One region of the Lactobacillus panisapium genome, then DNA from elsewhere that is predicted to be linked to it. Evidence: predicted binding sites of a transcription regulator. Region 1 holds the regulator's gene; the other holds the start of a gene.
The links. The regulator LexA, encoded in region 1, represses DNA repair genes until DNA is damaged. The targets are predictions, from matches to a motif close to CNAACANNTGTTNG.
Positions count from the first base shown of each region.

Region 1 (7,647 bases):
TTCATCGGAATTTGCATCAGAAAAAGCAATATTTTTTTGAATACTAGTAGAAAAGAGGTAATTGTTTTGCGGCACGTAAGAAATTTGTCTTAATAGAACATTCAGAGGAATTTCCCGAATATCATGACCGTTTAAAGTGATTTTGCCATCATATTGATCAAATTCGCGCAGCAAAAGTTGAATGATGGTCGTTTTACCAGCACCAACTTTACCGACCAAGCCAAGAGTCTGACCCGTTTTCAAAGTGAAATCAATATTGTGCAAAACCGGAATTTGTGGTTCATCCGGATAAGCAAAGGATTTTACTTCATATTTTAAGTCGCCATCAATATCTTGGGCATGAATGCTTTGATCAGCATTTTGATCAGTAATTGCAGGCTTTTCATCCAGTAACTTTTCAACACGGTCGTAACTGGCACTACCACGTTCTAGAATATTAAATAAATAGCCAATTGCAAACATTGGCCAAACCATGTTCCCAATATACGCAATGAAAGAAACTAATTGGCCAATTGTAAGAGCCCGGTTACTAACCAATAACCCACCATAGATAATTGTAATTGTGTAAGTTAAACCGATTAGTAAAGTACCTAGTGGATCAAACAACGAATCCCACTTGAAAACACGTTTATTGATTTTGATCGTATTAGCAATCATATCATTGAATGCTTGCGTATCTTCTTTACCCTGACCAAAAGTTTTTAGGACCTTAATTCCTGAAACAGATTCTTGTGTTTTATTATTGAGGCGGGAAAAAGCAGCCTGTGATTCATCAAAGGCATCATATAATTGATCGCCCAACTTCCAAGCTCCCCAAGCTAAGAATGGTAAGGGAATTAAAGCAACTATCGTCAACCGCCAGTCAACAAAGATGATCATTGCAATCATGGTTGAAACACTCATTAATAAAGAATCGACCAAAGTCAAAACACCTTCACCAGCAACTTCTTGAATAGCTGAAACATCATTGGTTGCGTGCGCCATTAAATCACCTGTTCGGTGGCGTTGATAAAAAGTGCGATCCATTTCCATAAAATGCCGAAATAATTTCGAGCGCAACTGCAGTTCTAGTTCTGCCGCTCCACCCCATATTTGCCTGCGCCACAAGTAACGAAAGCCATATAATAGTAGTGCCGCGAAAATGATTGTCAAAATTAACAAGCCATATTCTTGCCAAGAAATATGTCCTTTATCGAGCTGATCAGCCATTAGTCCTAATATTCGCGGTGGAACCAAATTAATTACAGACGTTAAAGCCAAGAAGGTCACACCAATTAGGTACCGTTTTTTCTCCTTTTTAAAAAACCATCCAAGCTTAAAAAATATACCCATTTTTCACCTTTCTTTCCAAATAAAAAGGCGGAGAAATAATCCTCCGTCTTTATTTTCAATTCAGTAAGATTGACTATTTTTGATGCTTCATCATGTTCATCACCTGGTTAACCTTCTTAGCGGAAGGCTTTTGCCCCATTTGTGACATCATGGCAACGATCATATCCTCACTGATTGGTGGATTATCTTTAAAGTATTTCTTCATGTATGCTCTTGCACCATAAAAACCGCCAACAAGGCCAATTAATAATGCAACAATAATTAAAACAATCGCTAATCCTAATTTCATAAAATAATCACCTCAATTTGTCCAATAGATATATCTTACCGAAAATTTAAGTAAATTTAAAGACGTAAATTAGTCTTTTCGTAAACCTTTCTTCCGCTGAGCTTTCTTTGCTTTTTCAGAAGTAATTTCCTTGCCATTCTTATCAATTATGACAAGGTTTTCAACATCTTGCTTAAAACCGGCACGAAAGTTCTTGATAAATTCTTGATGAAGTTTTTCACGTTCTTTTTCTTCTTCATCAGACAAACCTTCTTTTTCTTTCTTATGATATAGTTCGTTTATCCGATTAATCATCTTTTTTTCATTGTCTTCTGTCATTTTTTGCACCTCTTTCGCACTTCTTAATAAAAAGAGTCTACCCTATTTCAGCTAAGAAAAAAAGTTTAATTTCTTAGAACGCTTGTTTGTATTATGACTTAATTTCTGTTAGAATATGTTTATCAACAAATAGACTATCATGGGAGCTAAAGATGACTAACAAACAAAGTTCAAAACAATTACAAATTTTACGTTATATCTATGACACAGTTGAAAAGCGCGGATTTCCGCCAACTGTGCGAGAAATCTGCCAAGGAGTTCAACTTTCTTCGACTTCGACTGTTCACGGTCATTTGTCACGGTTGGAACGCAAAGGCCTTATTGTTAAGGATGCCACCAAGCCGCGAGCATTGGAAATAACAGACGAAGGTAAGAAAGCCATTGGCGTTAAGCCAACTGAAATACCTGTTGTCGGTGTTGTTACTGCCGGTCAGCCAATTTTGGCGGTTGAAGATATCGAAGATTACTTCCCTCTTCCACCAGATTTAGAAAATGATGCTGGTGACCTGTTCATGCTACGTGTTCACGGAGAAAGTATGATTAATGCTGGTATTTTAAACGGTGACAATGTTATTGTTCGTAAACAAAGCTCAGCAACAAATGGTGAAATTGTTGTTGCCATGACAGATGAAAACGAAGCAACTGTTAAACGTTTTTATAAGGAAAAAGATCATTATCGTCTTCAACCTGAAAATGATAACATGGCACCGATTATTCTTAATAGTGTTCATATTTTAGGTAAAGTTGTTGGTCTTTACCGCAATAATATTAATTAGCTTAAAAAGTTTTTAGTCTGTTAGATCGTTTAATTAATAACTGTTCATTTACTTAATGAGCAGTTTTTTTAGTGCTTTTTTCAATGCCACTAAAGCTTTTTTTCTGTGACGCAGTTCTCTGATTGCAGCATCATTTTCTGCTATTTTTTCTTCGATTAGCCTAAGATTTTGCTCATGCTGCTTTTTTGTGCCACATGATTGGTCATGCAATTCTTTGATTGCGCAAATTTCTTTTAGTGAAAAACCCAATTCTTGTAAGTTTTTTATTTCCTGAAATGATTCTACTTCATTATCAGTAAACCAATAATTTTTTCCCTTTCGTATTGGCGTTAATAAACTTAATTCAAGATAAAACCTAACTGTATCCTTAGTAGTATTCATTTTAGTGATAAATTCTTTTAAATACATGTATATTCTCCTTGACGTTGGGTCAACCCCCTATAGTTAACTAGCGTTAGGAGGAAAGAAAATTGAAAATTTCAACTAATTTATTGACTATTATTTACGGAACAATAATGATAATTGCGGCCGTAGCTAGCATCCCCAAAATTCCTGTTTGGTTAATCTGCTTAAACGTTATCGCAAGCGCTTTCTTAATACTGACCTGCTTAATTGGTTACCATAAATATGCGCCAATTTGTTTATTTGCACTCTTACTCATTGCGTTAATTAATGGCTATTGCCTAAACGGAAAAATCAATTGGCTTCACTGGTTTATCAGACTGACCATAACTATTGCTTTAAGTTGGTTAAACTGGTGTTTCTAAAATAATGGCATTATTTAATTTACAAAAGAGATCTTCTGTTTGCTATTTAATTCCACTTCAATATATTTGTTACCATTTTTAACGTTAAGTCAAGTATAATCGCTTTCATAAAAAGAATCTGATGACTTTCCACATCAGCTATGCTTTTTCACTTCACAAAGTTTTTGGTGATTTTTAGCAATAAATACCGATATTACAATATTTTTATTTTACATTGTGAATTATTTAGATGTTTCACTTTGGTTTCACAGCACAACTTTTCACAAAGTAAAAACTACAATTGATCGAGTATGCTTGTTGCTAGTTCCAGTCCTTTACCATGCGCATCTTTACCCCAGCCACGTTCTTGATGATCCTCAATATCATTAAGTGAATCGGCAGTAAACAGAATTTGCGCAAAATAAGCTTGCCGAAATTGTGCACAAGCAGCCATTGCGGCACATTCCATTTCAACGCATGCAGCACCAAGTTTCTTAAATTGCTTGACCTTTCTAGCAGTTTCCCTGAAAAAACCATCAGTAGTCCAAGTCGTTACCTCTTTGACTTTAAAACCATTTTGCACCATCAAATTTTCAGTTTTAGTTAAAAAAGCTGAACGCAAATCAACGAAGTTGCCTGGCTCCATGTAATGAAAAGATGTTCCTTCATCACGAATGGCTTTGGTCGGAACCAAAAAATAATTTTCTGGCAGATCAACAAGTGTCCCTGCTGAACCGATTGCTAAAATCTGCTTGACACCATAGCTGATGAGCCAGTCTAGCATTTGAACCGCAGCAGGAGCGCCAAGTATTGCCTGACACAAAGTGATTTTTTCTTTGGGCATCTCCACCTCATAAATTAAGGTCACTTTACCAAAGCAATCGAAGTGACCCAGAACTCGGTGCGGATGCTGAGCTAAGAAGTCATCAATTGCTTCTTGCGTTAAAAAGGCAAAGAGCAATTTTGCATGAAAGTGATAATGCGTTTCATTTCTTTCATGATCTGGTTCTAAAACCGCACGCGGAGTTGAGTCAAAATCTAATAAAAATGGTTTGCTCATCAAATTACCTCAAAATTAAGATATTGATTAAAATGCTATCATAAAAAGCACAAAAAAAGAACCATCTCTTAAATGCGAGATGGTTCTTTTTTAACAGTGAATTAACGACGTTTTTCCGCAATTCTTGCAGATTTACCGTGACGTTCACGTAAGTAGTAAAGTTTAGCACGACGAACACGACCGTGACGTAATACTTCAACTTTAGCTACACGAGGGTCGTTAACTGGGAAGGTACGTTCAACACCAACACCAGAAGCAATCTTACGAACAGTGTATGTAGCAGCAATGCCTGCACCCTTACGCTTGATTACGACACCCTCAAACATCTGAATACGTTCATGACTACCTTCAACAACACGTACGTGAACACGAACTGTGTCACCAGCACGGAAGTCAGGAATATCATCACGTAATTGTTCTTTAGTCAATTCTTGAATTAATGGATCCATAATTTTTCTCCTTCTGCGGCATTCATCAACGTCCTATGCGCCAGCGGAACACCCATAACTATTAATGCAAAAAAATTGCACCTCAATCATCTTAGCAAAATAAAGTTATTAAATCAAGCTTCATCATCTTCATGCTTAATTTCTGCGAGCAATTTCTTTTCTTCATCACTTAAGTGGTAATCTGCTAATAAATCCGGGCGATATAATGCAGTAGCACGCAAAGATTCTTTCTTTCGCCATTCAGCAATTTTTTGGTGATTGCCAGAAGTTAATACTGCAGGAACTTTCATCCCCTCAAAATCTTCTGGCCTGGTATATTGCGGATATTCAAGCAGACCATGTGCAAAACTTTCTTCAATTGGTGAGGCAGCATTCCCTAAAATTCCTGGAAGCAAACGAACAGTAGCATCGATCATGCTCATTGTTGGCAACTCACCACCAGTTAAAACATAATCCCCAATCGAAACAGTCTCGTCTGCTAAGTCATAAATCCGCTGATCAAAACCTTCATAGTGACCACAAATAAAGGTCAAATTCTCTTCTTGGGACCAATTTTGCGCCATCTTTTGGTTAAAAGTTTTACCCTGTGGAGCTGTTATAATGACTTTGCCCTTATTTGCCAGAGAATCCAATGCCTTTTTGATTGGCATAATTTGTAAAACCATGCCTGCACCACCACCGTATGGCGTGTCATCAACGTGATGATGGACATCGCTTGTGAAATCTCGAAAATCTACTAAGTTAAGATCCCATTTTCCATCTTCCAGTCCACGTCCTAACATTGAAGTTGTTAATGGGGTAAACATATCAGGAAAAAGAGTTAAAACATTAATCTTCATCGCGTAAGCCCTCCAATAACTCAACATAAACTTTTTTATTGGCAATATCGACTTGCTTAACGACCTCATCAATATATGGAATTAAATATTCATTGCCCGAGTCTTCGGTTATTTCCCAGACATCGTTTGCACCAGGAGTTTCAATACCCGTAATTTTGCCTAGGTCTTGGTTGGTTTCGTTATCCAAGACTTGGCAACCCAAAATATCGCGGTAATAGTAGGCGCCAGCAGGTAATTCGTGTTGGTTTTCCTGACTAATTACGATTGTTTCTCCCTTTAATTTTTCGGCATCATCAATCGTACTAACTTCTTCAAACTGCAATAGCCAGAATTGTTTAAATGGTCGACTGCTTTTAACGGTTAGGACAAAATTAGGATTGTCTTTTAAAGAAAGTTCACTCCCCGGTGAAAAACGTTCTTCAGGAAAATCAGTAATTACTGTTACCTTAACTTCCCCATTTAGACCATGTGTGTTCAGTATGCGTGCGACATCGTAATATTGCATTTCTTCTCCTAAATTCAACAAAGAAAAAAGTTTGAAGCAAACTGCTTCAAACTTTTAAAGTAAACAAATCAATTATTTGTTAAATTTTGATTCATGCAGCTTCTTCATTAAGCCGGCACCAGAAAGAAGTGACCGAACAGTGTCTGAAGGTTGTGCACCCTTCTTTAACCATTCAAAGATTTTATCTTCATCAAGCTTCAATTCTTTTGGTTCTGAAACTGGGTTGTAGTAACCAACTTCTTCGATAAAACGACCATCACGAGGCATTCTTGAGTCTGCTACAACTATTCTGTAGAAAGGCTTTCTCTTGGCACCCATGCGGCGCATACGAATTTTAACTGACATATTAAATTCCTCCTAAAAACTTACGAATAATAATATAGCACTTTTCAAAATAGGTGTAAAGTGTTTTTCCTTAACAGATATTTTTTTAAGAATGATAACGCTTGACTTTCATTCTCTTCTTCTTGTTCTTCTTAAACTTTTTACCCATGCGGCGCATTGCAATCTTGCCCATTGGTGAATCCATTCCAGGAAGATTGCCCATGCCCTTTAGATTACCCTTTGTAATCTTGCTCATCATATCACGGGCTTGTTTGAATTGCTTAATCATTCGGTTAACTTCAACGATTGGTCGTCCAGAACCTGCAGCAATTCGCCGGCGCCGACTTGGGTTAAGCAATTCGGGATTTTCCCGTTCTGCTTCTGTCATTGAAGAAATGATTGCTTTGACGTAAACAATCTGTTTCTTATCAAAATTCATGTTCTTCAATTGCGGGTTATTGGCCATGCCTGGAATCATTTTAATTAACTGATCAAGCGGACCCATCTTTTCAACTTGTTCAAGCTGGTCTACGAAGTCATTAAAATCGAAGGTATTCTCCTTCATTTTCTCTGCAACTTCTTCAGCCTTTTTGGCATCGTAATCTTGCTGCGCCTTTTCAATTAAGGTCAGCATGTCTCCCATGCCTAAAATTCTTGAAGCCATCCGGTCAGGGTGGAATTGTTCCAGATCACTTAACTTTTCACCTTGACCAGTATAAATAATTGGCTTACCAGTGACAGCTCGAATTGATAAAGCTGCACCACCACGGGTATCACCATCAAGTTTAGTTAAAATTACCCCAGTAATATCTAGTCGACTATCAAAACCTTTAGCCACATCCGTAGCGGCTTGACCTGTCATGGCATCGACGACAAGCAAAATGTTGTCTGGTTGAGCAACCTTTTTAACTTGCTCAAGCTCTTCCATTAATGGTTCATCAATTTCTAGTCGACCAGCAGTATCGATAATTACATAATCATTTTTATTGTCATCAGCCTGCTTTAAGCC
Region 1 covers NZ_CP048268.1:1,255,471-1,263,117, forward strand. The annotation lists gene GYM71_RS05925 (ABC transporter ATP-binding protein) at 1-1,332, opposite strand, end outside; gene GYM71_RS05930 (YneF family protein) at 1,406-1,621, opposite strand; gene GYM71_RS05935 (DUF896 domain-containing protein) at 1,691-1,939, opposite strand; gene lexA (transcriptional repressor LexA) at 2,092-2,715, shown strand; gene GYM71_RS05945 (MerR family transcriptional regulator) at 2,764-3,123, opposite strand; gene GYM71_RS05950 (hypothetical protein) at 3,186-3,482, shown strand; gene GYM71_RS05955 (nucleoside phosphorylase) at 3,757-4,524, opposite strand; gene rplS (50S ribosomal protein L19) at 4,623-4,970, opposite strand; gene trmD (tRNA (guanosine(37)-N1)-methyltransferase TrmD) at 5,084-5,809, opposite strand; gene rimM (ribosome maturation factor RimM) at 5,799-6,314, opposite strand; gene rpsP (30S ribosomal protein S16) at 6,387-6,659, opposite strand; gene ffh (signal recognition particle protein) at 6,745-7,647, opposite strand, start outside.

Region 2 (7,647 bases), 200 kb from region 1:
TTGGGACTGCTATTGCATACTCATACTTGCAAAACAAGCTGGGTTATAATACTGAGCCAGTTGCATTGGGTGAGGCTAATGATGAGACTGCATTTGCGCTGAAAAAATTTGGCTTTGAAGCTCCTAGAGTTATTAAAACTGCCGCAAATGAAGTAGACAAGGTAATGCTTGTTGATCACAATGAACCGCAGCAAAGTGTTTCAGATATTGATCAGGTAACTGTTACTCATGTGGTTGATCACCATCGAATTATGAATTTTAATACTAGCTCACCATTATTCTACCTAGCTGCTCCTGTTGGCTGTACAAGTACGATTATGTGGCAATTATATCAGCACTACAATGTTGAAATTCCCCAAAATATCGCTGGAATTATGCTTTCCGCAATTATTTCCGATACTTTGCTTTTGAAATCACCGACAACTACGGATGAAGATAAGAAAGCAGTTAAAGCATTAGCAGAAATTGCTGACGTGGACTACGAAAAATATGGTCTTGAAGAATTAAAGGCTGGAACTAATATCGCCAGCAAGTCTGAAGAAGACTTAATTGACTTAGATGCTAAGAGCTTTGATTTAAACGGCAAAACTGTCCGTGTAGCGCAAATTAATGTGGTTGACTTACCAGAAGCGATGGAACGTAAAAATGCCTTCTTGAAGGCAATGAACGCTGCTTCAGCAAGTGAAAATTATGATTTGTTCATGTTGCTAATTACTAATGTACTTGACTCTGATTCAAAGGCATTAGTAACCGGCTCAGATGATGCTATAGCAGCATTTGAGAAGGCTTTTGGCAAGGTTGCTGATTCAGAAATTAGTTTGCCAGGGGTAGTATCACGTAAAAAGCAAGTGGTTCCGCCATTGACTGAAGCATTTAACTAAAAACAAAATAAACAAAGCAATAGAAAAAGCACAAGGTAGGTGAGAAGCCTAACTTGTGCTTTTTAGTTTTAGGATTAATTCTTAATCTTTATTAATTTCTTTGGCCAGAATAATGAAAGACTTGCATACTCTTTCAGCTTTTTCTGGATCCATCTTTCTTAATTCATTAAGAACCTTCTTGATAAATACCGGTGTATTATCATGATGATTTTCAACCTTAACTTCTTTGAAGCGGTAAGCATTCATAATAATATCCGGCGTAGTAGTATTCAAAGCTCTAGCAATAGAATCCAATTTTTGAATACTAATGTTTTGGTTCTTAGTTCTTTCAAGACGTGAAATAAAGTTAACTGACAAATCGCTTAATTCAGCGAGGTCCTCCTGTGTCAGCTTCTGCTCACGTCTACGACGGCATATCTCTTTTCCTAAATTTATACTCATGGAATAAATTCAACCCTTTCAAAAATATAATTCCATATTACATAATAACAGATTAATTATGGAATTAAAAACTAAAACAATAAAAATAATGAATAAAACGCTTAAATTCAACTAAAACTTAAACAAAAACAGTCAAATAAAAACACTTTAAACTATACCCCAGATAGTATTGTAGGACAAAATAGAAAAAAATCAAATAAAAACTACTAAAAAAATCAACTTAAAATGGAAATTGAAAAAGTGGCAAATACTATTTTGCCTATTGGAAGGCTTGATTAGCAATGAAGTCCAAAATATGGTTAAGAATAGTTTTACCAAAAAGGGTAATAATATATAACATCAAGATGGAAAGCGCTTATTAATTTATTTTGAAAAACTGGCAATAATTAGCAAAATTGCTAAAAAGCAAAAGAAACAGTTCCAAAAATAATAAAATTCGCACAAACAAAAATTGCTTACAATTCTAAGAAAAATTTATAATCGCTTCAAAATTGAATAAGCAAATTAAACCAATTATTACACTAAATACATCAAATTAAAAAAGATAATTTGACGGTTGCTACAAACTTAAATAAATGCAGGTCCTAAGAAAGTAAATAAAGGGTATAGCAAGTGAAAATGATTCAATCCGTAAGATAACTTCGTATAATATATATTATGTAAAGTTGTCTCAATTTTATCAATGACTGCCAGTTGTTTTAGTAGAAGTGCGTTTTGCCAAAATCTGTTAATAATCAACGACAATCGACCTAATATTACTATTTAAGTTTTAAGCAGTAGTTAGTTTAATTCCTCTTAGCTTATTCGACAAATCTTACACTACTGACTTTAGAGAGTCTTAATAATTTTCAATAAAGGCAGTTTTATTGCTGAAATAAAACTATTGTCGTCAAGAAAACCAGTAGAAGTTAATTAATGACACACTTGATAACTTGATGCTTTCACGGTTAGTTTGAGCAAGCAAAAGCGTTCTGTTGCTGTTTAACTAGCTGTTTAACTATAAGATATCTTGGTGAGGAATTTGAACAAGTAAATGAAGATCACCACTAGCATGTATGAACTGAACGAAAAAACTATTCTCTGCCAGGATGCATTTGCTAGTAGAGTACTAATTTTACCCGGTATGGTTTGCTGCTTAAAATACTTTAGCTATCCGCGCTAAATAAGCAAAATTTTATTTTGGTATCATTAAAACTATAATTTTAATGATAAGTAAAAGTAGCTATCTGACAGGCTTTTGCTGAATTTGCTTAAATCTAACTCAAAAATATTATAAAAGTGATTACATAATTTTTGTTAAAGTCATTTGCAAATTATTCTAGTAATTAAAGTTTTAACTACTAACTTGGCAACTTGGGCGGTTTTGGCTGGATTTATTCAAAATATCTGTTTTTTATCGGCCTTTTTACCCTCCTGCGTGTTTCTTAATAAAAGGTTTCCCACACAAGGCTAAAGAACGCAATTTATCCTGCTTAGTTACCTAAAATGGTGCTGACCAAGTATTCTTTAACGTGGTCAACTTCCACTTATTATTGCAGTTAAATTAGCCTTATTAAGCCTCTTCTTCCCCACTTCCCACTCTTTCACTATAAAAAAGACAAACATACATTCAGATTTTGCTATATAATAGTTAGTAAAAAAGCTAGGAGAACTACGTGGAAACAAAAAAGTATTTGGATCTCATTCAAGAAGAATTAAATAAGATGCCGGATTTCGTTAAAGAGTACAATTTTGGTACCAGTCATTCTTTAGCGACATCGTACCAGTATCTTACAGAAATTAGACGTTTTTTTGATTGGCTTCGTCATGAAGGCATTTCCCCTGCTGATACCAATCAAAAAATTAGTATCGAAACTTTGGCGACTTTGCACCGAAACGATATTATGCTCTATATCAATTATTTGGGCCATGTTCGAAACAAGCAAGGTAATTTAAATTCACCGACAACGATTAACCGGTCAATTAATGCGTTGCGTTCCTTATTTAAATTTTTAACTATTACCGCTGATAATAATGATGGAAAACCATATTTTGAGCGAAATGTAATGCTGAAGATTGACTCACTTAACAATACTGAGACGTTAAATTATCGTGCACATGTTTTGGAATCGCATATGTACACCGGGAAATTAAAATATCAGTTTTTAGATTTTATAGCTAATGAATTTGAAAAGCAGTGTAATGTTCATGCGCTACCTAGTTTTAAAGTCAATAAGGAGCGTGATATGGCTATTATTGCTTTAATTCTTGGAACCGGCATTCGCGTTTCAGAATGTGCCGGAATTGACCTTACCGATTTGAATTTAAAAAAGGCTACTTTAGATGTCACCCGTAAAGGCGGACAGCGCGATAGCGTGCCGATTGCTCAATGGACACTAAACTATATATCCGACTATAAAAAAGTCCGCAGACAGCGTTATATGGCCTCAAAAAAGGAAACAGCTTTCTTCCTCACGAGGTGGCATCATCAAACAAAAAGAATTACGACCAATGCCATTGAAAAAATGGTTAATAAATATTCTGCTGCTTTTGGACACCCACTAACTCCACATAAATTACGGCATACACTCGCTTCCGAATTGTATGATGTGACTAAAGACCAGGTGTTAGTAGCACAGCAACTTGGACAAAAAGGTACCTCGGCTACCGATTTATACACGCACGTTGACCAAAAAAAGCAACGAGCAGCTTTAGATAGAATTGCTACAGCTAAAGATAAAAAAGAATAGCTAAGAAAAAAGAACTCCAATAATGTTATGTGGAGTTCTTTTTAGTTTTGTTTTAATCAAATAAAACTTGCCAGTTTGCGGCCTTATGAGCATCAAAACAAATTTTAATTTCTTCCGGTGTATTTCTAATAAGTGAAAGCGGCGGCAAATTGTCTAAGGAAAAATAGTCGCATTCAGTTGTTTCAGTATTTTTTACAAAATCTCCACCTAGTTCATGACATAAAAAGATTACATTACAGACATTAATTGCTCGCTCAGTTCGGTCATGGCCATGAACGTTAGTTTTGCTGTTTCTGATTGCAATTACTTGATCAATTGCAATCTTTCGGCCCGATTCTTCCCGAGCTTCTTTAATACAGTTTTGCGCAACTGATAAATTTGGCTCGCACCAACCGCCAGGCATTGACCAATGATCATCTGTAGTTTCGTGTACCAGCAATAGCTTATCATTCTTAAAAATTGCTGCACGTGTGGCCAATTTGGGTGTTTGGTAGCCATCATCGCTGCTGAATAAGTCCTTTACTTGCTTTAACGGCAAACCAGTTTTAGCTGCCATCATTTCAGTTGCAATTTCTCTAATGCGAGCATATCGTTCCAAATCAAAGCGATCATGACCATATTCCAGTCCATTTTGTGCGATACTTTGTAATTCAATTGCCCATTTTGAAAATTGATCCTTTTTTTCCATTATTGTTTCCTTTCAGCTGCAAGCAGCTCGATTTATTTTTACAAAAAAAGCAACTGGAACAGTTGCATACATAAATTATGTTAAATCGATTTTGTCAATATCAATCATCCAACCAATTGCAAATGACTTTTCACCTAAGTGTGTAGCAATTACCGGACTAAATTTAGTGACGGATACATTCTGCTCAGGAAATTCCTGCTTGATCCATTCTTTTGCTTCTTCAACCTGGCTGCTATCATTGGAATCAATAATAAAGAGTTTGATTTTATCCTTATACGGCAATTTAGCAATATCTTTAACCGTGAGTTTCTTGATTTTGGCAAATGCCCGCTTCATAGAACGAATTTTATCAAAGGCAACAATATTGCCCTCTTTAAACGTTAAAAGCGGCTTAATATTGAGCATGGAGCCAATAAAAGCCCCGGCATTACTTAGCCGTCCGCCACGACTAAGGTTGTTCAAGTCATTAACAACAAAAATCTCGTTAATAGTTGAGCGGATATTTTCAAGGCGCTCAAGAATAACGTTCAATTCTACCCCATTCTTAATCATTTTAGCAGCTGCTAAAACTAAGTTTCCCTGTAAGCGTACCGTCATCTTTGTGTCAATTGGATGTAAATTATACTTTAGATTGCTTTCCGCAATGTTACATAAAGTATGATAAAATCCAGAAATTCCGCTTGATAAAGTAATCGCTATAATTGCTTCATAACCATCATCATGGAGTTTATCAAATAGACTAATCAAATAGCCCAGACTTGGTTGTGAAGTTTTAGGAAAATCAGTTCCCTGCTTTTGCATTTCGAACAGTTGATCAGAAGTAATGTCGATATCTTCTAAGTACTCTTTGTTACCGATGATAATCGGAATAGGAACAACAACAATGTTGTTTTCCTTGGCTTCTTCTTTAGTAATAACGCTAGTACTATCAGTAACTAATGCAATCTTCATCTAATTAACCTTTCGCTTCTTGTATGTACAATATAGGGAAATTATAGCATAAAAAAAGAAGTGGTTCGACAGCTAGTTTAATGAATTTGCTTGCGCTTGCTCTACTAATGAATTAAAGATTTTAGTAAAAACTGCCACGTCTTGATCTGAAAAATCTTTAAACATTGCTTTTTCAATCTGAGTCAAGGCCTGTTTTAGCTCAATAATTTTTTGCAGCCCATTTTCATTTAAAACAACGGTCTTGCTAGAATCATTTTCTGAACGTGTGATGGTAACAAAACTTAATGTTTTTTTCTGCTGTAGCTGTCTACTCAAAGTTGAGAGTGAGATTTGCAAATTAACGGCTAAATCCCCCATTTTTAAAGCCATATTATTGTTTTGATCAAAATATAGCAAAATTCGTGTTTGTGAGAGGTTTAATCCGCACCTTTTGCTAATCTCTTTTTTGACATTTCCCGCTATTGTACTAAAAGATAAAATATCCATCTAACTACCTTTTCTTTGTTAAAGTAAACAATAAAAATATTTTATAAGTGAAAACTATTCCTAGAAAAGCCGGTCACCATAAGAAGACGCGGCTTTTGCTTTTAAAAATCCGTGAAACATCACCACGGACACAAAATAATTTTTGCCGTGAAACAAACTATATTATTTTTAACTTATGATATTTCATAGCAATAATCATAAATCTATATTACCAGTATATCGACTTTTTGCAATGATTTATTTGCAAAAGTGTCTAAAAGTTAATATATGAACAAAGGTAACTTATTTTAAGATTGATCATTCTTATTCTTCTTTTATACTTATGCCAAAATAATTGGTATAATAGATATCGTATTTTGAGGTGATATTATGGCATTCGATGGATTATTCATTCATAGCCTACTAAACAGTATTAAGCCAACTCTCGTTAACGGTCGTCTTTCAAAAATATATCAGCCGTTTGAACAAGACCTGGTTTTAACATTTAGAAATGAACGTAAAAATTATCAGTTACTTATTTCTGCTAATGCGCAATATCCGCGGTTTTATTTAACTAAGAAAGCAATTGCGAACCCAGATAAGGCTCCGACCTTTGTGATGGTACTTAGAAAGTATTTAGAGGGTTCAATATTACAGGGGATTGAGCAAGTAGGTGTAGACCGCATAGTTAATTTTCGCTTTAGTAATCGTAACGAATTGGGCGATCAGGTTCAGCTAGTTTTATCAGTTGAATTAATGGGCCGGCATAGTAATGTTATTCTTTACGATAATAGCAATGGTCATATCATTGATTTACTGAAGCGGATTAACCCTGATGAAAATCGGGCGCGTATTCTTTTACCGAAAGCTAAGTATGAGCTCCCTCCTCTTAACCCAGGAATTAATGGTTTTGATTTGAGCGAGCAAGAATTCAAGCAAAAAGCTGCTGTAAATGATCCTAGCGAATTTGCTGGTCAGATAAATGGTCTTGATCGTGATGATCGTTCCGAGTTAATAGGTTATCTTGAGGATGACTTTTCTTATTCCTCATTTAGGACTTTTATAAATCAATTTGATAAAAAAGGTGCTTTTGTACTATTAACACCTAGAAATAAACGTAAAATTTTTCCTTACCTTCCCTACCATTTGAATTTAGTTAAGGAAAGTTCTGATCCTGATTTAAATCATGCCTTAGATGAGTTTTATCTTTACCAAGCAAATCATGACTGGGTAAAACAAAAATCTAGCAAAATTGAACGTTTGGTTAAAAACGAACAAAAAAAGCTGACTAAAAAAGTTGTTAAGCTCAAGAAGCAGCTAGAGCAAGCTGAAAACTCTGAAGGATATCGCATTCGCGGTGAAATATTAAACGCTAATTTAGCGCAGGTCAAACCAGGTATGACCAAAATTTCGTTGCCTAATTATTATGATAATAATCGGCCAATTGAGATTAAACTTGACGCTGCCCTCTCGCCTGCTCGAAATGGGCAGA
Region 2 covers NZ_CP048268.1:1,053,162-1,060,808, forward strand. The annotation lists gene GYM71_RS04975 (manganese-dependent inorganic pyrophosphatase) at 1-881, shown strand, start outside; gene GYM71_RS04980 (helix-turn-helix domain-containing protein) at 963-1,322, opposite strand; gene xerS (tyrosine recombinase XerS) at 2,978-4,051, shown strand; gene GYM71_RS04990 (NUDIX hydrolase) at 4,104-4,739, opposite strand; gene GYM71_RS04995 (DegV family protein) at 4,815-5,690, opposite strand; gene GYM71_RS05000 (MarR family winged helix-turn-helix transcriptional regulator) at 5,763-6,176, opposite strand; gene GYM71_RS05005 (Rqc2 family fibronectin-binding protein) at 6,546-7,647, shown strand, end outside.
Region 2: xerS (tyrosine recombinase XerS) is a predicted target of LexA. The motif match lies at 2,921-2,934, and genes of this name have one in related genera.